3 regions of the Paenibacillus intestini genome follow, and region 2 is predicted to be linked to each of the others. Evidence: riboswitches for the same ligand, from Rfam matches in the RefSeq annotation. Region 2 holds a riboswitch; each other region holds the start of a gene.

Region 1 (7,254 bases), on a different contig from region 2:
TAGCTTTGCTCGCATCCGGTCAGAACTCAACCCTTACAGGCACGCTTGCAGGACAGATCGTCATGGAGGGCTTCCTGAATATCCGTATCCCGGCGTGGTTGCGTAGACTTGTTACTCGACTGATTGCCATCATCCCTGCTGTTATCGTCACTGCTATTGCCGGTGAGCACGGCACTGAAGAGTTGCTGATCTTGAGTCAGGTCATCCTGTCCCTGCAACTGCCATTCGCCGTCATCCCACTTGTGATGTTCACAAGTGACAAAAAAAGCATGGGGCCTTTTGCAAACAAACTGTGGCTCAAAATTGTCTCTTGGGCTATTGCCGCTATCATCGTTGTGCTGAATGTGTATTTGATTATTCAGACCATCATGCTGTTCTAGTTTATATATGAAAAGGCCGATTCGCTGTTGGTATTGATCCCAACGCAAATCGGCCTTCTTTGTATCATTATTGTGATACGCTCTAATACCCTCATACCTTTAATCTACCCCACACGATCTAACCTGAGACTCATATAGATTTGCCTGCATCCTCATCGGGTATGAGTAGCGGCAGCAGTTCATCTAGGGACTCCACCGTCCAATCTGCACGCTCGTCATCCGAAAGCTCTGGCTGGAACCTTCCGTATCCTTGCAAAATGCGAATGGTGCGTAAGCCTAAACTACGTGCTGGCATAATATCATTATCAATTCGATCTCCAATCATAACCGCTTCTTCCGGCGCGCATCCAGCTTGCTTCAGAGCAACCGCATACAACTCCGGATCAGGCTTGGACACCCCTTCTTCTGCCGAACAGGCCAGGACATGGACATATTTACGAAGTCCGTAGCTTTCCAGCCTCGCTTCAGTCCCAGGACTCTGATTCGCAATGATGCCAATGCGATAGTGATGCGAAAGCTGTTCAAGCACCTTGGTTGCAGAAGGAAACGGTTGCTCCAATTCTTTATGGAATTTCAGCTTGTCCTGAATCTGAATGCGGTGATCTTCATCATGAATATATGTACGTATGGCCACTTTCATGGGCCACTGTTCATAATTACGGTAACAGGTAGCAAACAGTTCTCTTACCGCCTCAATCTTTACTGGATAGCCGTAATCATTCGCTTCCCGAACGAATTGCCCAATAATATCATCTACAGGCTCCCATTCGTCCACCAGCGTATCCCCCACATCAAAAAACAACCACTTCAATCCGGCAATATCCGGCACGCTGATTCCTCCTCGTTAGCTGCAGGTTATCCCTCGCTTCTATACTACCGTACTGTTTCCATAAAAAAAGAAGACCCACGACAAGCATGAGTCTCCTCAAATTCCGTTAGTCTATACCTGCAATTATAACAGGCGTCTTACCTTGGATCAATGTCAATCACAAGCTGCTCACTTCAGCCTCCGGTTTATTGCAGCTATTAAGAAGGAACCCGACTTCTCCATTCAGTGAATACACAATTTTATCGGCGCCCATTCCACGATAAATCCCTTTAGGATGGCTCTGCTCCGTGATCACACACAAGGACTTCGATGTCCAAGAGCGACAAATTTGAAGATAGCGGCATGTCAAGTTCAGACTGTTCTCAAAAATAAATACATTGCCTACACTGCCTTGCGGCAAAAACCATTTCTCAGCAGCTGCTGTATTCATACGGATGACGTGTTCCACGCCAAGACGGCGAAGTTTGCGCTCCTCATCAGCACTGTTCGTCAGAACGGCAAATGGCATTTTTTTATACATCAGCAATTTCACAAATTTACGTCCAGCTTCATTCGGAGCGGTTACCAAAATCATCTCTTTATCCATTCTTCGTTCCTCCCTTGGCGTGAAAAGACAACAAAAAAAGAAGCGTGGGGACCAAGGCCTCCGAAACGCTTCTTAAATAATCCATGACGAAAGCGCCATGAACCAGCGTGCGGTTTGTTGCCTCTCCCTTTAACGCTTACGAGGTTAGCTGACGGATTCGGGCGCGAGAGTCGCCCTATTTCCGGATTTCACCGAAAAATTCACCCCATGAATGTCCGCTGCTGTCATACAGCCCATTCTGTTGGTTCCCCCGTTTTCCATACACAATGAATGGAAACTCAGCGATTAAAACATCGTTCGTAAATCTTGAGTATAAGACCGATCGATATTATCGTTTGTTTCGTTTTTCAGGTACAATTTAATTAAAATTCAAATTACGCTATGAATCATACACCCGTACCATGATCATGTAAAGTGCATACAGATCACCGAATCGCCAGATTTCCGGCAATAACCTTTGATAATAACGCTTACAATGAGGTCATACGCTATCCTTCTCTTCCAAGCTACCTAATTCTCAACCGCACAAAAATTGATTCATGTATTTCTCATCCATTTTGGAGTCCAGCAAGCGAATGGTTATAACAACGCTAAATCCAAATAAGTTTTGCATTATTTAATTGTTTAAAATATAATAAGTATATTAAGAATAACAGGATGGAGGCGTACCCCATGTCAGTCTATGATTACAAAGTAAACACCCTTCGCGGACAAGAGATTGAGATGTCCCAATATCGCGGCAAAGTGTTGTTAATTGTGAATACCGCAAGCCAGTGCGGTCTCACCCCTCAATTCAAGGGCTTGCAAGAGCTTCAGGATAAATTCCAGGATGCTCCGTTTGAAGTGCTTGGATTCCCAAGCAACCAATTCGCGCAGGAAAAAGGATCTTCCGACGATATTGCTGAATTCTGTCAGATGAATTATGGCGTAAGCTTCCCTATGTTTGAAAAAATTGACGTCAATGGTTCAAGCGCTCATCCGCTCTTCCAACACATTACGAAAGAAGCACCAGGCTTGCTCGGTTCCAAAGCCATCAAATGGAACTTCACCAAATTCCTTGTCGATCAGGACGGTAAAGTTGTGAAACGATATGCTCCGCAGACTACACCGGACAAAATCGAAGAGGATATTCAGAAGCTAATTAACAAATAAATATAGACTTTTGAACAAACATATAAACGAAAAAAGCCACCTATAAAGCAAAGAGCCAGAAACTGCTCAAGCTTTTGGGCGGCTTTTTTGCGTCCTCTCTTTTAACACATGTCCTCATCCTAAATAATTCGTCCTTGTTGCTATATGAAAACAAAAAAAGAAGCTCTCCATCACGGAAAGCTTCTCTCGTAAATCTTCATATGATGCGGTCGAGAGGACTCGAACCTCCACGGGCATACGCCCACTACCCCCTCAAGATAGCGTGTCTGCCATTCCACCACGACCGCATGTCGTAAATTATCGGCAACAGAATTGATTATACCGGATTCTTAAACAAAAGTAAAGTCTTTATTAATCACTTTATGAATTACTTTATGAATGACATTTTACTACAACCGGCTTTACTCTAAATTGATAACAGTTCTTCACCCCTTCCTATTCCACACCTCTTGCAAAATTCAGTCATATTTCCTCGAAAATTACATATCATTAATCTGATTCGGCAAAATGGCCAAAGTGATTTTAGACATGGATATATGACACAGATAGAATTTTTAATGTTATATTATATAACACTAATTATGAATTTTATTTAATTAAGTTTTTTATTTTCTCATAAATCATTGACAAAACACGGATATTTATGTGAATATATATATCATATAATTCGGATTTACACATTAAACTTAAGAAAAGATCATCATTTGTAATTAAACATAACACAATAAAGCGCAGGAGGCGAATGATCGTGAACCGTGGGAATAAGCTACTCGATTATGCGAAACTGCTTGATCCCTCTGTCCAGGTGGGAGGATTCACCCATTTCTTCGGCATGGACACCCACATCAAGGAAGGCACTATTCGGACAGCTGAGGAACTTGAATCATTTATGCGTTGCCAGTTACACCCCAGTCTCGTTCGTCTAGAAGGTATGGCTATCAAGGGGATTTACACCGCAACAGATCATAAGGATACTTGGCGAATTGCCCTGATCGACAAACTTGTGCATGTACAGCGAACCCCTCCTGAACTTAGAGAGCAAGCAACAATCATAGGCAAACGTTTAATCAAACTGTCTCGCGCCTTGCATCCTTGGATCGACCTTAGCCCGCTTGAACAAATCTTCGTAAAATACAATTCAGTTGGTTGCCTCCCCACCGTTCACGCCTGGATCAACCACCACCTCGATATCCCCGTCGAAGAGGCGGTTCTCGGCTACTTACATTCAGCCATGAATGCATGCGTATCCGAAGCTTGCAAAGTTATCCCCCTAAATGAAAATGCCACTCGGGAACTGCTGGCTCGCCTGACCGCAGACCTTGAGAATGAATGGACTACCGTGAGCGCCTCCTCACCGGATGCACCCATGCATCCTACGTCCATGTCTATGAAGTCGTTATTCCCCAGCTTCCACATGCTTGGAGCAGGCCTGCACGCTTACAGAGCATAATTCCGCACTCCTCCTCGAAACCTCTTTTTCAGAGCACACCAAAAACACGCCGCAACTCCCCTTGCTGGCGTGTTTTTTTATTTTGTTCAATCAACAAAATGCGAACTTACGTCATTTTAATTCAAAAAATACACTTATTTCCGTATTTTTTAATTGTTAGATGACGAATTTACGTATATAATGTAACTAACAGCACGTATTCCTATCTATTTTACACGAAGAATGACCTGCTGAATACTATAAAATCCACTCAGGGGTGAACCCTATTGAACAAGAAGAAACCAGTCACTCCGTTCGGATGGGCTATCAAACGACGGCTAACCGAACTTCAGGTCGATCAAAAAACCTTTTGCGAACAACATGATATTCCGCCCTACCGTCTATCCAACCTTATTCATGGCACACGCAAAGCAACCCGATTCAGACATCAGGTCGCTGACATTTTGAACATACCAGAGGAACTGAGATAAGAACACTTTCATCATCATAAGGAGGACTTCTCTCATGGGAACCATTACATCCGACCTGGAAAGCCTATCGTTCCAGGCGACCAATCATCAGTTGATCATTATTGATCATCAATGGATGATACGAAGCTGTAACCGGGCCTGGCAGCACGGACTTCATAAACTTTTCATACGTGCAGCCAGCCGCCACAATCATTACCTTCACCTGATGGAAGCATGGGCAGCACAACAGAAAAACCACTATCCAACCAAGTTCGCGAGGTACCTGAGGCATAACGTTGTTCCTTTTAACCAAACCCATACATACGATATCTCTGTTATTACACCACACAACGAAGAGAAATGGTTTCGCGTAGAACTTACTCCCTTACAGAACGGACCTACGACGGATACCAACCTCGCTTTGGTGGCTCACACAGATATTACAGAACAGAAGAAGACAGAACTTCAGCTGCGACAAGCCTTGACTGAAGCTCGTACCCTCCATGGACTACTGCCTATTTGTGCCGTTTGCAAACATATCAAGAATGAATCAGACGAATGGAACAGCGTTGAGCGCTATCTGGAAAAACATACTTCCGCCGAGTTTACACACGACATCTGTCCAGATTGTATCCGCCAGTTGTACCCCAAATACTCCAGTATTCTTGATCAGCATCACTAAACCGATATTTCTACAGAAAAAAAACCTCCCTACTGTCCCGGAAATCATTCCCTTGGGCACAGTGGAGGTTTTTTATCAACCAGAGGCACTTACGTCCCTTCCTGCTCTGACTTATTTTCGCCTTCCGCTTCAGGTTGGTAGCTATAGTTTCCAGAATCTTTACTCTCTTTGAATTTGCGATAACGAGTGAACTCGATATATTCACTAATAAAAGACTGTTCCACAGTCGATAATTCACTCTCTTGGCAATTCAATTGCCGCAACACGTTAAAAAAATAATCTTCCCGCTTTTCCCGCACAATGGCTTCCTTCGATAAACGCCCAATCATCAACCAGTCCAGACTCACATCAAAAAATGAAGCAATTTCAATGAGTTTATTTGTACTCGGGATTGATTTACCACGTTTCCAGTCACCCAAATTGCCTGTGCTTATCTTCAGCTGTTCACAGAAGGCCTTCTTTGTCATCCCTCTTTCGGCAATCAGGTGCTCAATTCGCTCATAGATTGACTGCATGCAAGAACCGCCTTCCAACCGTAATATCAACTTAAATGCCATATGATTGAATTATAGCACAATATTTCTGAATGCTCAGCCTTAATCCATAACAATTTAAGACAAATACACATCCCGACACTAGCACACACAACAATCTTTTTTTTCAAAATCTTCAATCCCTAATTATCTTTCATTAAGTTGATGGCTTAACTTCAACTCGCTTGACCTTGAGTGCAAAAATTTGAAAAAGATTGCATTTTCTAATATCGTACTATTTTATTTATTCCTACAATCAACTCAATTCATCATATCATCAAGAAAAAGACCCACCATGAGTAATAATGAGAGCCTTCCAAGATTTATATTTGTATCTAAGCACGTTGCATCAGTGGATGAGGAAGTATCGGGAACTAAAAAAAGAACCTTTCACTGAACATATGGTGTCAAGGAATTCGAAGCATAGCTAAAAGAGATAAGCCGGTTGCTTCAACATAATCAATCTTAATTTTTGACATGACTCTTATTTAACATTGTTTAAAATTTTTTCATTTATTAATAGTTCCAGTTCAAGAATATCTTCAAGTTGTCCATCTAGATTAATATCGGTCCCAATTTCATAAATTTTGTAAAGACTAATACAAAGTTTTTCCCACATACCAATTAACTTATTGATCTCTCTTCTGATTTCATCATCTGTGAAACTCTGCAAAAGATATTTTCTAGAAACAATAGGACCATTCAAAGACTTGATACTATTAAGAGTTTCAGTATAAGATAATGATTTATAAATTGGTTCCAATGTCTTTAATTTTTCAAGACCTTTTTTTAAATTCAGTAGCTCTTTTTTACAATTTTTGAGTAACTCAAGTGCATTCAATTTAATTATTTCTGGGATCCGATCTTTAATTCCAACATCCTCGACTACTACTTCTATATCAAAGAAACTCACTTCATTATTACTATTAGGTACATTTTTCAAAGCAATATCTAAGTCATTTCTTTTTATTGAAACACACTCAAATTTATTATCACTTACAAGAAAAGTATCATTTGAAATATCATATTGATGGATAAAAATAAAGTGACTTCCAATATTATTCTTATAATTAAGGTGATCGTAAGTCAAAAAATAGCAATTAGCTACAGCTGATACATAATTTCTAACTTTCAAAGCCTCTATTAAATTGGCTACTTCAAACTTTTCTGTAGTGTAATTTAAATGAAAAAAT
Region 2 (7,254 bases):
CCGAATAGAAAAACTGCATATGTAGCTGAACAGACACATTCTAAATGTGCTCACTCTTGAGATTTAACAGGAAGAACATCATTGCTATCACTACCCGCTAATATGATCAGGGGCCAAACTGGTAACATGAAATACCCTTTCTTTGCACATAATAGCATTCGAAATCGGGAGGTGATCACCACGAATCATCATTGTGAGTTATGCGGGAGAGAACCCGTCGAGACAACAGTTCATCATTTAACGCCAAAGGAGATGGGCGGTAGCTTCATGCCCACAGCTAACCTGTGCATTCCCTGTCATAAGCAAATCCACTCGTTATATACGAATCGGGATCTGGTTACGCTGGGATTGACCGATCTACAATCGCTGCGTGCAGATGAACGGATCATTCCTTACCTGCGCTGGATACGCAAACAGCCAGCTTCTTCGATTCCTCGTGTTCGCAAGTCCCATCATGTCCGCAAATCATAAAAAAATAACAGTAACAAGGTGCTCACTGTCATTCGTCAGTGTCTCACCATGCTACTGTTATTTTGTCCTGTATATAATCATCATCCTGTGAATCATAATCATTCCATGAAGCATATATATCAGGCTTGTGAGGTGTTATCTTCGCCTCATAATCCTGCCACCACCGATTCGAGTCTTTGGCTTTTTGTAGGATTTTTTTGGTGAATCAAACAAACCACCCAAGCCACCACTGCTCTTGTTGCGATCGATACTTCCTCGACTTTGATCCTTTTTGCGGTCAAATAAACCGCCGCCAGAACCAACACTTGTGTCCTTATCACTGCCACGCCGCGTAATGGAGCCTTTTCGCTCAACGGTAATAGGTGGAGCCAGTTTTTTATCATTGCTCGTTGGGACCCGATACGATCCTGCACTCGGTTTGTACGTATCCCGTTCCGTGTATCCCCGATAATTGCCTGAACCGCGTCCACCAAAAGTATCAAACAAATTCCCGATTAACGTTGCCGTTAGATACCCTTGTAAGAAGGAAGAGCTATAGTTCTGACGAACATATTCCTTGGAATCGACTTCGACGAGCGTATCCTCTGGTTTCTTGGGATCTTGTTGCAGATGATAATACTGGTCTTGATACACCAGGAACATACGCTCTGTATTTTCTGCCGAGATCTGGTCGGGTGTTCGTTGATCGGACAGCTCTTTTGCTACTTCAGGAACTGTGCGATCTGCAGCCCGATACACATAAGACGTGGATTGACCGCTGCCACTTACCGATTCAAGAGGATATGTATCCTGTACGGAAGGAGCTGCACCACACGCAGATAGCAGAGACATCACAAGGCTGAGGACCAGCATTAATTTTAATCCATGTGCCAAGCGTTTTTTCATTGGAACCTCTCCTAGTTCGAACGAATCACTTTGATATCCGCAGGAAGAATGGACTCACCCTCGTAGAGGTTAAACCTTCTATCTTGCCATTCCACACGAAGAAGTTTGTTATCATCCGATTGATACTGCCACACAAGCTGCTCACCAGCCTGACCATAAGGCGTTCTACCCACAGTCTGAACCATACCTCCATATTCTTCCTCCAAATGATACACGTGATCATCCAGTTCAAGAATGGTGGGCACCTCGTCAGGGGCATCAAGTCTCCCATCAATAGGTGTATACAGGGCGTAACGCGTGATCTCACGCTCCTCCACATGTAAATATCGGAATGAACTACCATCCTGGAGCGTTAATACAACTGCGTTACGAGCCCGATTCTGCACCCTGCCAACGACTTCATAAGTGACCAGAGACACTTCACAGATATCCCCAGGAGCAAGCTGAAGCATCGTTTTTTCCACTTTAGGTGGCTCGGGCTTTGTTAGTATTCCTTTAATACGTTTCCATACACTCATGCCAATTACTCCTGTTCCTTATCTTATCGGCTTACAAGCACGCTGCAATAATCAATGCGCCTACAATATGCAAAGCACCTGAGAACAAGCCATACCCTGTCTTACCTTGCTGTATTCCCGTATCCAGATCCAATGTGGCCCATTTGCGAATCATAAAGTGAACAACACTTTCCAGAATTAATAAAATTACAAATGATACAACAGAAACGAGCAAAGCTTCTCCAAGATGTCCTGCTGTTGAGATGGATGTTGCAAGCACGTAACCTTGCGCAAATAACTTCATTACCATCCGGGTAGTGACCGCCATATTGCCAGCCTTGACTTCAGCAAAATCCTTGTATTTCGTAAAGAGTGAATCTACATACATCAGTACAAACAGCAAAACCGAACCTGAAACCGTCCAGACCAGCATCGCCAAAATGTTCAAATCCATTTACACAGCCTCCACTTATCAACATGATCCGCATTTAAAAGCGAAGGAGAAACGCTGTTCCCCTCCGCTGGTTAACCCTGCTGAACGCCAAGGTGTTAGTTTTTATTTTCGTACTGTTTCATAAGCGCAGCAAGTTCATCCTCAACAGCCGCATCCTTACCAAGTTTCTCAAATTCCTCGTCAAGGGATTTGCCTTTGGAAGACATTTCGTTGCTTGCTTCAGCCTGAGCTTCCATCTGCATCATTTTCTCTTCCATACGTTTCAGGCCCGCACTTGCCGTATCTGAGCTAAATCCGTTTAGCGCTTTGTTGATTTCGGTTTGTGCTTTGGCTGCGTTATAACGAGCAACCAGCGTTTCGCGCTTATTTTTCATCTGTGTCAATTGTTTGCGCATCTCATCAAGTTTGCCACGAAGATTGTCTGCGGACGCTTTGTTTTGATCGTAGCTGGCTTTGTATTCCACCATTTTCTCTTCCGCTGCTTTCTTCTCTTCCAAAGCGCGACGAGCAAGGTCCATGTTCTGTGCACGAGCTGCCGTGTGAGCCTGCTCTTCACGTTTCTTCACAAGTGCTTCCTGTTCCTCGAACAATTGCTTGAACTTCTTCTCGATTGCGATTTGTGCAGCTACTGCTTTCTCAGCATCTTCCAGATCCTCTTGCATGTCACGGATATATTGATCCGTCATCTTGATTGGATCTTCAGCTTTGTCGATAATCGCATTGATGTTAGACATTGTCAGGTCACGTAATCTTTTAAAAATAGACATTAGGTTATTCCTCCCAGTGGATTGTGCATTGTATATAAAGATACATACGTTACAATCTGCAACTCGTTTCAATTTTACAAAAAAAAATTAAAACTTGATGACAACCTCTAAATATAAGGAGGATTACCTCTGAAGGTTATACTTATCCAGGCACGTGTCGTTTATCCTAAAAGATGACCGATTACCAAAACATTACTCTGACCTCTTATTCAAATGTTCATCCACAAGTCTCTCTGCAGTCATTACGATCTCGTCGATCTGCACTCGTGTAATGCTGTCAAAATGTATGCCCATAATAACGGTTACCGTAACTTTCAATTGCAGTGCCGCCTTGCGGGCTAGCCGCTCACATAACTCTTGTTCCTTGTGTCCCGGGATATGTACCGTTGTTCCACTAACCCGATCATGGTCAACATAGAATGTAGCTACAGCCCCGATATGAGCTTTACCACCCGTAACCAGAAATACCTTGTCCTGTCCTGCCTCAAAAACCTCTAAACGAATGGATTTCAAATCATATGTACTCATTGTCTCTCCACCTATCCTTCTCTATATGTTATATATGGTGGAATTATGGCTTTCATGACCTGATGATGCAATGAAACTTCTCACACACGCATAAAAGAAACAGGCAACGGGCATACCATAGAGAACGCAATTTTGGAAAAAGGAGGCCGTTAACATGCGAATACGCCTCGTCATGCTCGCACTCGTTACTATTATATGTTCTGGGGTTTATACAGCTCCTTTAGCCCCTGCGCCTGTGTCTGCTGCTTCATCTGAGGAACCTTCTTCAACCCTCAGTGATACACCGGCGTCTGGGTCAGATGTTAAAGAAGAACAGTTGACTCTAGGTCAACTTCGTCAGAAATACGCGGATACGTTCAAAACCAATGGCCCTTCCACCAAACAAGTTGCGCTGACTTTTGATGATGTACCTGATCCAAGATTTACACCGCAGGTACTTGATGTATTAAAAAAATATAAGGTTCGTGCTACTTTTTTTGTTGTTGGCAGCCGTGCGGAGAAACACCCGGACTTGGTGAAACGGATGGTGAAAGAAGGACATATCGTTGGCAATCACAGCTACAATCATCCTGAATTCAGCAAATTATCAATGACTGCCTTTCGCAAACAAATATTACATACCGGCGATATCATTCACCGCCTGACGGGGTATACGCCCAAAATGATTCGTCCTCCGTATGGGGACATTAACGAAGAACAGTTGAGATGGGCTGCAAAACAGCATTACAGCATCGTGAATTGGAATGTGGATTCTCTCGATTGGAAGGGACTAGACAAGGAAAAGGTAAAACATAATATTCTCACCGCGGTGAAGCCTGGTTCCATCGTATTACAACATGCTGGCGGCGGTACAGGTTCGAACCTGAAAGGTACTGTAGAGGCTTTGCCTGAGGTTATTGAGGAATTGCGAAACCGAGGATATGAATTAGTTACATTGGACGAGATGCTTAAACTGCCAAAAGAGAAACAATAATTGAAAGAACAGGTTGTCCCTCTACGTCGTCATGAATTATGCCTATCATGATTACGCAAGAAAGAACACCCTGTTTATTAATGCTCAATTCAACTTATGACCTCACATCCATAAATGAGAGGGTTTAAGCCTTATTTTAAAATGTACAACTCAATATCCTGAAAACCAAACGAACTAACGAACTGTTTGCTTCCAGGGATAAAGATGTCAATACGATTTCCCTTGATCGCGCTACCTGCATCCAAAGCCGTTGCTACGAAAGCCTGTTTCGGCAATCCAGGGTGTGTATGCCCTGTCACTAGTACCTTGGTTCCAAAAGGGATAACCTTGGGATCCACTGCGATTGTGCCGAGTTCGAGCGGGTTGCCAAAATAATCAACGGGGCCCCATCCACCATTCTCGGAAGCATCCGCGGAATACGCTGTTGCTTTAACACTAAGCGTTTTGCTGTAGTCGAATGTTTTCCCCCAAGCCTGTACCACTTTATTATCTGTATTCACGTCCAGGCTTGCAGCAGTCACCGTTTTTTCCTGCGACTTCGCTTGAACTGGTGCCGCTTCTACTTTGTTTTCGTTACCTGGGATTGTAATTTTCAAACCACCATAGATGTTATAAGGTGAGATGTCTTTATTCGTTTTAATTAATGTGTTCATATCAACGCCGTATTGCTTGGATAAGGTGAAGAAGGTATCCCCTTCTTTGGCCACATGAACGGAATCCGCGTGAGCCGGAACGGCTTGAATGAATAGAATGGATGTCAGTAGTGCGATGGCTGTTTTGGCTAAACGTTTCTTGTTATGCATGGTCTTCCTCCCTCATGATGCCTGCGAAGTTAGTTGTCGGATTCGGATGGAGGAACCCACCCTATAGGCTGTACGTGACATGCTGAAGCATTATGTATTCCTAATTCACCCCAAGCAGCATATTTCTCAAATCATTAACTATGTCTGCATTGTTACGTCCCCCGCACTTCCGCTTCGGAAGTTTCGGCAGTCTTGAATATATCACAAATTTGTAACCTTAAGCTGTAGTAAATGTTTCCATTTGGCGTTTTAATTCATTTTACAGGTAACAGAAAAGTTACTTTTTCAGCTCTACCTTTTCTGCAAACAACAAAAAAGCGTCACCGGATCTTTCGATCCGATAACGCCGTTATTCATTTGATTCTATATACGGAATGGCATGAATTAAAGTACTTTTGCAAGAAAGTCTCGCGTACGCGGATGTTTTGGCGCACCAAACACTTCATCCGGGGTACCTTCCTCAACGATGACGCCGCCGTCCATGAACAGAATGCGGTCTCCCACCTCACGCGCAAAACCCATCTCATGCGTTACAATGACCATCGTCATTCCGCCTTCAGCAAGACGTTTCATGACTTCCAATACCTCTCCGACCATCTCCGGATCAAGGGCCGATGTAGGCTCGTCAAACAGCATCACATGCGGCTGCATCGCGAGTGCTCTTGCAATGGCAATCCGTTGCTTTTGACCACCGGACAGCTGGTTAGGATATACATCTTTTTTGTCCGCCAAACCGACTGTCTTCAGGAGATCCTCGGCAATTTTGTTGGCCTCATCCGTGGATTGTTTCTTCACCTTGATTGGAGCAATCGTTATGTTTTGCTGCACCGTTTTATGAGGAAACAGATTAAAATGCTGGAACACCATGCCCATCTTCTCACGTGTAGCATTGATGTTATGCTTCGGATCGGTAATCGAAACACCTTCGAAATCGATCTGTCCCGATGATGGCTGTTCCAACAGGTTCAGACAACGCAGAAATGTACTTTTACCGGAACCGGAAGGACCAATAACTACAACGACCTCACCTTTGCCGATCGTTACGTCGATGCCTTTCAGGACATCATTTTTACCATATGATTTGTGTAATTGCCTAACGTCTATCACTTGCACCCAACTTCCTTTCCAATCGTCCGAGCAGCTTGGACAGAATAAATGTCATCACAAAGTAAATCGCTGCCGCAATAATGAACGGGTTCAGACCCTGGAATGTGAGATTTTTGACTACACTTGCTTGATACATAATATCCACCATACCGATGACCGAAATAATGGATGATTCTTTAATAATCGTTACGAACTCGTTACCGATGGCTGGCAAAACGGCCTTGAAGGCCTGTGGCAGAATAATGTAACGCATCGCTGCGCCTCTGCCCATACCCAGTGAACGGGCTGCTTCCAGTTGACCACGATCAACGCCTTGAATACCGGCACGGAAAATCTCGGCGAGATACGCACCGCTGTTAATGGAAAGCGTCATAATCCCTGCTTGAAGTGCTGAGAAGTTAATGCCAAAAGTTAGCGACACCCCGTAATAGATAATCATAAGTTGTACCAGCATTGGCGTCCCGCGGATCACCTCTACATAAGTTGTACCAATCCAGCGAAGAATCGCCATATTATGAAGACGGAACAGGCAAATAATCAGACCGATGATGACCCCGAATAATACGCCTAGCGCCGACAACAGGAGCGTGTAACCAATACCTGTTGCATATAAGCCTTTGTATTCCCAGAACAATTGAAAAATGTTTTGAGATTTATTGACTTTGTCAGCCATCAGGAGACTTGCTTCTGTAACCATCTGGTTGATCTTATCTTCGCTTTTCAAGCGGTCCAAGGTTTTGTTTACAGAGGCTAATAACTCCGTATTGCC
Region 3 (7,254 bases), on a different contig from region 2:
TCTCCAAGAATCGGTAACAGGCGCTGGTCAATCTCAACCGCTGTAACAGGACCCGCTATACGCGCAAGGCGCTCTGTAAGTGCTCCAATACCCGGACCAATCTCCAGCGCTCCCTTGGACTCGTCCAAATCAGCCGCGCCTACGATTTTGTTCAGAATATTTTGATCGATCAAGAAGTTCTGACCCAGACTTTTCTTGAAGGAGAATCCATGCCTTTGAATAATTTCTTTGGTACGTTTGGGTGTTGCTATTTCAATGGTTTGCTCTATATCCTTCATATGCTCACATTCCTTCACGTTCGATTTGCGCTAATGCAGTGGAGAACTCTTCTCTTGTAATCTGAAATACACTCAGCCGTTTATGGAACTGCTTGCCGTTACAATACCCAATACCAAGCAGATTACCCATCTCCATACGTCGTGCGGCTGCTTGCGGGTGTATGATCAATCCTGCTTCAATGAGGTCCTCCCAATCGATTAGACTAGGTGCGCCCTCATAGGATGTGTGTACGCGAGCAAGTGCATGACGAATCGCTTCCGGTGAAGCATTCTCTACTCCGATATCTCCTTTGCGCGTTGCATCCGCTTCTGGGATGAAGGCATGTTTGCAACCAGGAACCTTATTGGCAATAATTTTACGGATACGCTCTCCCGCATGATCCGGATCCGTCAGGATAATGACGCCACGTCTCTCTTGAGCAAGTGCAATTCGCTTCAGAATACGCTGATTAATGGCAGAGCCTCCGGTTTCAATCGTATCCGCTTCGACCGCCCGACGAATCGCTACCGTGTCGTCACGACCCTCCACAACAATCACTTCTTTTATCATGTTCCTTTTCTTCCTTTCTAACGCAAAAAGAAGAGGAATATCCTCTTCTCTGCCAAACGGCGGAGGAGACTGAATTCAGACCCCTCCGCCGCATATTCCGCATGAATCATTCATGCAACTATTTTATAGCATTCCCATTTCAAAGTAAAACGATTTTAGTTCGCTTCCGGCTTAACTGGACCAATCACATAGACCGTTTTGCCTTTTTTACGTCCGAAATTCAGGGCGTGCTTCACACTGTCGTAATAAACGTCAATTTTGTTGCCTTTAATAGCGCCGCCTGTATCTTCCGCACGACGGAAGCCGAGGCCCTCAATGTATACCCACCAGCCGATTGGAATGACCTTGGGATCAACTGCAATGGTGCGCCCCTCCGTTACACGAGTACCGGAAGCTGTTTTTGTACCAATACCCGGCTCTTCAGAAGAGTAGGCTGTCATCGATACATTTTTCAAAACTTTAGAGTATTTAAAAGAATTCCCGGAGACCGTAATCACCTTGCTGCCCGAGGCAGATGTTTTCTTCGAGTTCGTTGTTACAGCTTTTTTGGTCGTTGAAGTTTTGGCAGATACCAATTGAACCTCAGGTTCCTTCACAACCGGCTTAGCCTTCGTACCTACCGCAATCACTTTATCTACACGATTGGTGGCGACCGTTTTACCTACCACTTTTTTGGAGACGAGTTCTCCATCTTGAAATACCTTTTCGATATGTTGCACAATTGTGCCTTCCTTGCCTTTCACTACAACACGGTTATCCCCTTGGAACAAACTTGGGTCTGCCGTTTTTACAACCTTGTAAGCAATCGGTTGTTTCACATCCACTGTATGCTTTGTTACACGCACTACACGAATCTTCATATCCGCTTTAATTGCGGTTCCGAGCGCTGGATACACTTTATCATGATCTTCAACTTGAATACCTGATTGCTGAATTACACCCTGTACCGATGAATCGGTTGTATAAAGAGTCTTGGTGTCTCCGTCTGCCGTGATTTTAACTGGAACGGCCCGCTCAATAACGATTCGGTCTCCGTCGGTAATCGCCCCATTCATGGGCATGGATACCTTGTCGTGAGGGCTGACTGTGATTGACTGCTCCTCCAGCATTTCCTGAAGCATTCCTGTACGAGTCTCTACCACTTGAGCTTTGCCGTCAATAACCAGTGAAACCTGCTTCCCGGCCTGACCGTAAACGACTAACAAGATCATGATTGCAAGCGCAATTGAGAATATCGCGATCAATGCCATTTGACGCAAGTTCTCATGCTTCCACCGCAACGCGAAAGACTTACTGGATGATCGTGACTCATGGGTCTCTTCTGGTTGGAATATGCCCACTTCTCCGTCCTCCTTCATAGCCTCGCCGTCTAAAGTAATGCATGATGTCTTTGACGCGACTATAACAATTTTTCTACAGAACACAGATCAGAGATAATGACCGGTTCTGCACCATGAACCCCTCTTCGCAACATGATGTCATCCTCCTGAATACATACCGTATGATGACAATATTTCTTTTATTCAAAACAAAAAAAGCCAAAGAAAGAGTGTAAGAGACCCTTTCGTGGCTTCCGAATGATTTTGAATATCGGAAATTCATGCACGAGGTTGCCTCTCTTTTTCCGCTTGCGAGGTTAGCTGTCGGGTTCGGGCGAAAGAGAGCCGCCCTATCTTAGGTCACCCGCTCATGGCGGACGCCCTTGAATTCACCCCGAGACCCAAAGAAGAAATCAAATACGGCTTCGCAGAACATTCCGCTGCTTTTGGGTCAGCGAACGATGCGCACCGGCTAGAATCACCGATGTTTAAGCCCTATTGGTTCCCCCGCTCTCCGTTAACGGAGACTCAGCGAGATTGATTCATGAAAGTAATGTTGTCTCATCGGAAAGTGTCCCTTTGTTCATCCCCCGAACATCTGTCCAATTTTCCGCGCAACAATTCACTGAAAAGATGATATCCTGTTTTGATGCATGTTGTAAAGCACGGATCAAGTACGTTTTTCTAAATATTTGGTTAAAATATTGTAATATTCTGCAATTATTCGAGACAAAGAGCAAATTACCTCTCTGTATCTCCCTTTTTCACCCGATTTACTCATTTTCTTATCGAATCCCAAATCGTTCCATGGCATTTTTGGTGGTAATTGCAGCAATTTCCTCTACCGAAATGCCTTTAATTTCCGCAGCTGCTTCAGCAACCAGACGTACATGCGCTGTCTCATTTCGTTTTCCACGATAAGGATGCGGTGTGAGATACGGGGAGTCCGTTTCTAAGAAAAATCGATCCATCGGAACCTTGGCGAGCACCTCTTTCGGTTGCTTGGCATTTTTGAAAGTGACCGGTCCTCCGAAGGACAGATGGAACCCTAAATCCAGACACATTTTCGCCGTTTCCCAGCTACCGGAGAAAGAATGCATCACACCTCCAACCTCACCAGCCTTCTCCTCACGTAAAATACGCACAATGTCCTCATGAGCATCCCGATTATGGATGACGATAGGCATACTCAATTCACGTGCCAATGCAATTTGTTGTCGTAATACGCGGTGCTGTACCTCCTTAGGGGAAGTGTCCCAATGATAGTCTAGACCGATTTCTCCGATTGCTACCACTTTCTCATGTTTGCACAATGATGCAATCCATTCGAGATCTCCCTCTTGCATCGTAATGGCATCCACCGGGTGCCAGCCTACAGCTGCGTGGATAAAATCATACGTTTCGGCCAGTTTGATCGTTGTTGGAATCGTCTCCCGGTTAAAGCCGATATTAATCATGCGAGTAACTCCGGCCTGAACGGCCCGTTTAATCATGTCCTCTCGGTCTTCGTCGAATTGTGGTGCATCCAGATGAGTATGTGTGTCGAATAACATGCTTTCTCGTTCTCCCTTCATGTCGAAAGTCAAATGCCGATGATTTTTTCATGGGAACTCCCTTATTCTTGTACAGGAATTCTTGCGTTTGAATTTCAAATTTATTTTTTTGCATCATTAAATGATTGGGACAAGCAACAATTTCAGTATTTTCAGTTTTAGCACTCAAGCTACTATATATAGAAGGAAAATAAAAAGTCAAATCAACATCTTGCAAGAAAGGCGTTAGAAACTGTATAATTACTCACTCGAATTACAAAATTATGTCGATCTACACATCCTCCCCATTAAAGCAGATTACTGTATCATGTAAAATAGCTCTCTTAGAAAGTCTTTTGATATCAAAGTGTTTCACCCTGCTGCATCGACTCAAGCTTATAGAAAATAGGGGCGTATATGGGACGGTAATTCATGAAGGATGGCATCCACCTTGTTTTGCGGATAGTACAGATGATGTTTGCCCAGATGAAGTCCACTGATGGAACGAACAATATCAGAAACTTCTGACAGCTCATGCAACTTGTCCTGCCGATCGAGCAGAAGAATTTGCTTATCTGTGGATTGATCTGGACGAAACACATCATACGGATTATCCGTCGGAAAATCAATTTCAAGATCGTACTCGGGATTCAATCCTGCTTGTACAAATGCTTCCCGAATCTCTTCAATGATGTCCAAGTCGATCTGTTCAAGTTCCACATACTTATATAACCTGCGATCCATAAAACGTTCGCACAACTCACTTAGAACAGAATCGTCCTCCTTACGCCACTGCATAAAGGCTGTTTGAATTAACGATTCATCAAGCTGCAGATATTCATGAACTGAAATTTCTCCTTCAAACAGTTTGGGCAGAGGCTCTACCATGAAACGGAATGGAAAGCCTTGCTTCACAAGTTCTTTTGCCCGCTTAAAGATTTGTCGCAATATAATCTCGGAGCTACGCGTCACAGGATGGAAGTAAATCTGCCAATACATCTGGTATCGTGACATCAGATAGTCTTCCACAGCATGCATACCAGACTCTTTAACTACAATTCGTCCATGAAATGGACGCAGCATGCGCAGAATACGATCCAAGTCGATCGTGCCATAATTTACTCCTGTAAAGTAGGCGTCCCTGAGCAAGTAATCCATTCGGTCTGCATCAAGCGGACTGGTTACCAGGTTCACGACAATCGGTTTATCATACGTCTTCTGGATAACGGAAGCCACCTTTTCATCAAAATCAGGAGCATACCGTCTTAGAATCGCCCCTACTTCGGTATCACCCTTGATAATGCGGCATGTCCAATCCTCATGATTCATGTCAAAAGCCTCTTCAATTGAATGAGAGAATGGTCCATGTCCGAGATCATGAAGTAAGGCGGCGCACAACGTCACCAGCTTTTCTTCCTTGGGCCAGTCCGAATAGTGGCTACGTTCAAACTGAGAGATGATTTTTCGGGTAATTTCGTATACACCTAACGAATGGGAGAACCGACTGTGCTCTGCCCCGTGAAAAGTAAGATAAGATGTCCCTAATTGACGAATGCGGCGTAGCCTCTGAAATTCAGGTGTATTGATCAATTGCCATATAATCGGTTCTTGCACATGAATATAATTATGTACCGGATCTTTAAATACTTTTTCTTCCGTCAGACGATGTTCCATTTCGATTCACTCCTTATAAATTGTTCTCTTGCCATAAAGAATAGCGCGTCCAGCTTCAATTTTCACCAACAATTCGACATGTAATGACGAATTTTGTCGAATAAAGCACTTTTGTCGTTTTCCAAATCGACAAAGCTGACATGGATGTTTAAATACGAAAAATTGCTTTCAATCCCTTACCACCAGCAAACTTAAGAAAAACACCCTTTATTTTAAGCTAATTTTAAGGTTGACTGTTTTGGGAATCGTTGGTATGATGGGTATCATAAAACATAAAATAATGTCGAATAATGACAATGATAGTTAGCTGAGAGGAGCACTGATTATAATGATGAAATCAACAGGTATTGTAAGAAAAGTGGATGAACTGGGACGGGTAGTTATTCCAATCGAATTGCGTCGTACACTCGGTATTGGCGAAAAAGATGCTTTGGAAATCTACGTTGATGGTGAGCGCATCATGCTCAAAAAATACGAGCCAGCTTGTATCTTCTGTGGTAACGCTGAGAACGTAACTTACTTCAAAGGTAAAATCGTTTGTAACGAATGTATTTCTGAAATCCCTGCACCTGTAGCAAAATAAGAAAAACAAGTATACTGGAATTATTCAAATCGTTAATTCTAACCTTTTTATATTTCCTTATCGCCTTCCTGGTGTAATATCACCTTGGAAGGTTTTTTTCTAACCTTAAGAGCAGACACATATCTTTCACATTTTGGTGTGCTGCTCTTTTTACATTTTAAGGTTATATTAAGCTTGGTTTTAATCTCTCTTTAAGGTAATTACAACTAAATTTGGTATTTTTGAAGTTTTAGACTACCCAATTAACGCATTATATACGTCCCGTTTTGCCAAACCTCGATCTACTGCTGTTTTTTTCATCGCATCTTTACGACTGTTTCCTTCATTTTCATAGTGTTCCACGTGTTCTTCCAGCGACAAAACCTGCCACCAAGCTTCCCGTTCAGCCTTACGTTCCTCTTCCCTGATTCCTTCAACCAACAAACAATATTCACCTAGAGGCGGGTGCTCTTCGAGCCACTCTATGCATTCCTTCAGACTACCTCTAACAAATTCCTCATGCCGTTTGGTCAACTCACGAGCCAGTACAATGGAACGTTCGCCCAAAATTTCCTCCAGATGCATTAACGTTTTACGAATCCGGTGAGGGGACTCATAGAAAAGCAACGTACCATTGGACTCATTGAAAGCTTCCAGCACCTTACGTATGTCCTTTTTCTCTCGTGGCAAAAAACCACCAAAGGTAAACCTTTCCGTAGGTAATCCGGATACGATCAGTGCGGATAATGCTGCATTCGGACCAGGAATCGGTATGACCGTAATTCCGGCTTCAATTGCAAGCTTTACCAGATCAGAACCTGGGTCAGAAATAGCCGGTAAACCGGCATCGCTTACCAGTGCCAAATTTTTTCCTTCTATTATATAGCGTATCAGTTCAGGGCCACTTGCCCCCTTATTGTGCTCATGATAGCTGAACAACATTGAAGGTGTAATCTCAAAATGAGTGAGCAACTTTCGCGTCTGACGAGTATCTTCAGCGGCAATAATATCGCAGGCCTGTAACGTCTTGATGGCCCGGAAGGTCATATCCTCCAAGTTTCCAATCGGTGTCCCAACCAGATATAACTTACCTGCATGTTCGGCCTGCTCATTAAAGCTTTTCTGCACTTGTAAAGACATCTAGTTTCCTCCTTCCTTCGAGCGTTCAACAACCTGCTGACCATAGTAGATCTCCATAATCTCATCACAGTAGCTTCCCTGTTCATTGTAAACAATAAGTGGCGGCAACATGCGTACCTCCGGCTTGCCATCTTTCATCGCTTCAATTAACACCATGTTCGCTTCCAGATGAGCACGCGGGTGCACCATACGAATACGT

The links. A riboswitch is a leader RNA that binds a small molecule or an ion and turns the genes downstream of it on or off. The one in region 2 is predicted to bind cyclic di-AMP.
Region 1: another riboswitch for cyclic di-AMP. It lies ahead of J2T16_RS09360 (hypothetical protein); the one in region 2 lies ahead of J2T16_RS01565 (3D domain-containing protein).
Region 3: another riboswitch for cyclic di-AMP. It lies ahead of J2T16_RS26920 (resuscitation-promoting factor); the one in region 2 lies ahead of J2T16_RS01565 (3D domain-containing protein).

Annotation. Positions count from the first base shown of each region.
Region 1 is NZ_JAURUN010000003.1:22,672-29,925, reverse strand. It holds gene J2T16_RS09370 (Nramp family divalent metal transporter) at 1-380, shown strand, start outside; gene J2T16_RS09365 (HAD family hydrolase) at 511-1,209, opposite strand; gene J2T16_RS09360 (hypothetical protein) at 1,367-1,795, opposite strand; cyclic di-AMP (ydaO/yuaA leader) riboswitch at 1,914-2,089, opposite strand; gene J2T16_RS09355 (glutathione peroxidase) at 2,468-2,947, shown strand; tRNA gene J2T16_RS09350 (tRNA-Leu) at 3,152-3,234, opposite strand; gene J2T16_RS09345 (urease accessory protein UreF) at 3,696-4,397, shown strand; gene J2T16_RS09340 (Rha family transcriptional regulator) at 4,664-4,867, shown strand; gene J2T16_RS09335 (nitrogen regulation protein NR(II)) at 4,902-5,528, shown strand; gene J2T16_RS09330 (helix-turn-helix domain-containing protein) at 5,618-6,043, opposite strand; gene J2T16_RS09325 (BtrH N-terminal domain-containing protein) at 6,546-7,254, opposite strand, start outside.
Region 2 is NZ_JAURUN010000001.1:355,834-363,087, reverse strand. It holds gene hlpB (HNH nuclease-like protein HlpB) at 127-471, shown strand; gene J2T16_RS01595 (DUF4247 domain-containing protein) at 607-1,356, opposite strand; gene J2T16_RS01590 (DUF4178 domain-containing protein) at 1,368-1,874, opposite strand; gene J2T16_RS01585 (DUF350 domain-containing protein) at 1,906-2,307, opposite strand; gene J2T16_RS01580 (PspA/IM30 family protein) at 2,403-3,074, opposite strand; gene lpdD (prenylated flavin chaperone LpdD) at 3,267-3,602, opposite strand; gene J2T16_RS01570 (polysaccharide deacetylase family protein) at 3,757-4,575, shown strand; gene J2T16_RS01565 (3D domain-containing protein) at 4,707-5,378, opposite strand; cyclic di-AMP (ydaO/yuaA leader) riboswitch at 5,381-5,577, opposite strand; gene J2T16_RS01560 (amino acid ABC transporter ATP-binding protein) at 5,763-6,485, opposite strand; gene J2T16_RS01555 (ABC transporter substrate-binding protein/permease) at 6,472-7,254, opposite strand, start outside.
Region 3 is NZ_JAURUN010000017.1:9,194-16,447, reverse strand. It holds gene rsmA (16S rRNA (adenine(1518)-N(6)/adenine(1519)-N(6))-dimethyltransferase RsmA) at 1-278, opposite strand, end outside; gene rnmV (ribonuclease M5) at 283-828, opposite strand; gene J2T16_RS26920 (resuscitation-promoting factor) at 984-2,168, opposite strand; cyclic di-AMP (ydaO/yuaA leader) riboswitch at 2,438-2,691, opposite strand; gene J2T16_RS26915 (TatD family hydrolase) at 2,933-3,700, opposite strand; gene J2T16_RS26910 (HD domain-containing protein) at 4,076-5,353, opposite strand; gene J2T16_RS26905 (AbrB/MazE/SpoVT family DNA-binding domain-containing protein) at 5,682-5,936, shown strand; gene rsmI (16S rRNA (cytidine(1402)-2'-O)-methyltransferase) at 6,171-7,055, opposite strand; gene J2T16_RS26895 (tRNA1(Val) (adenine(37)-N6)-methyltransferase) at 7,056-7,254, opposite strand, start outside.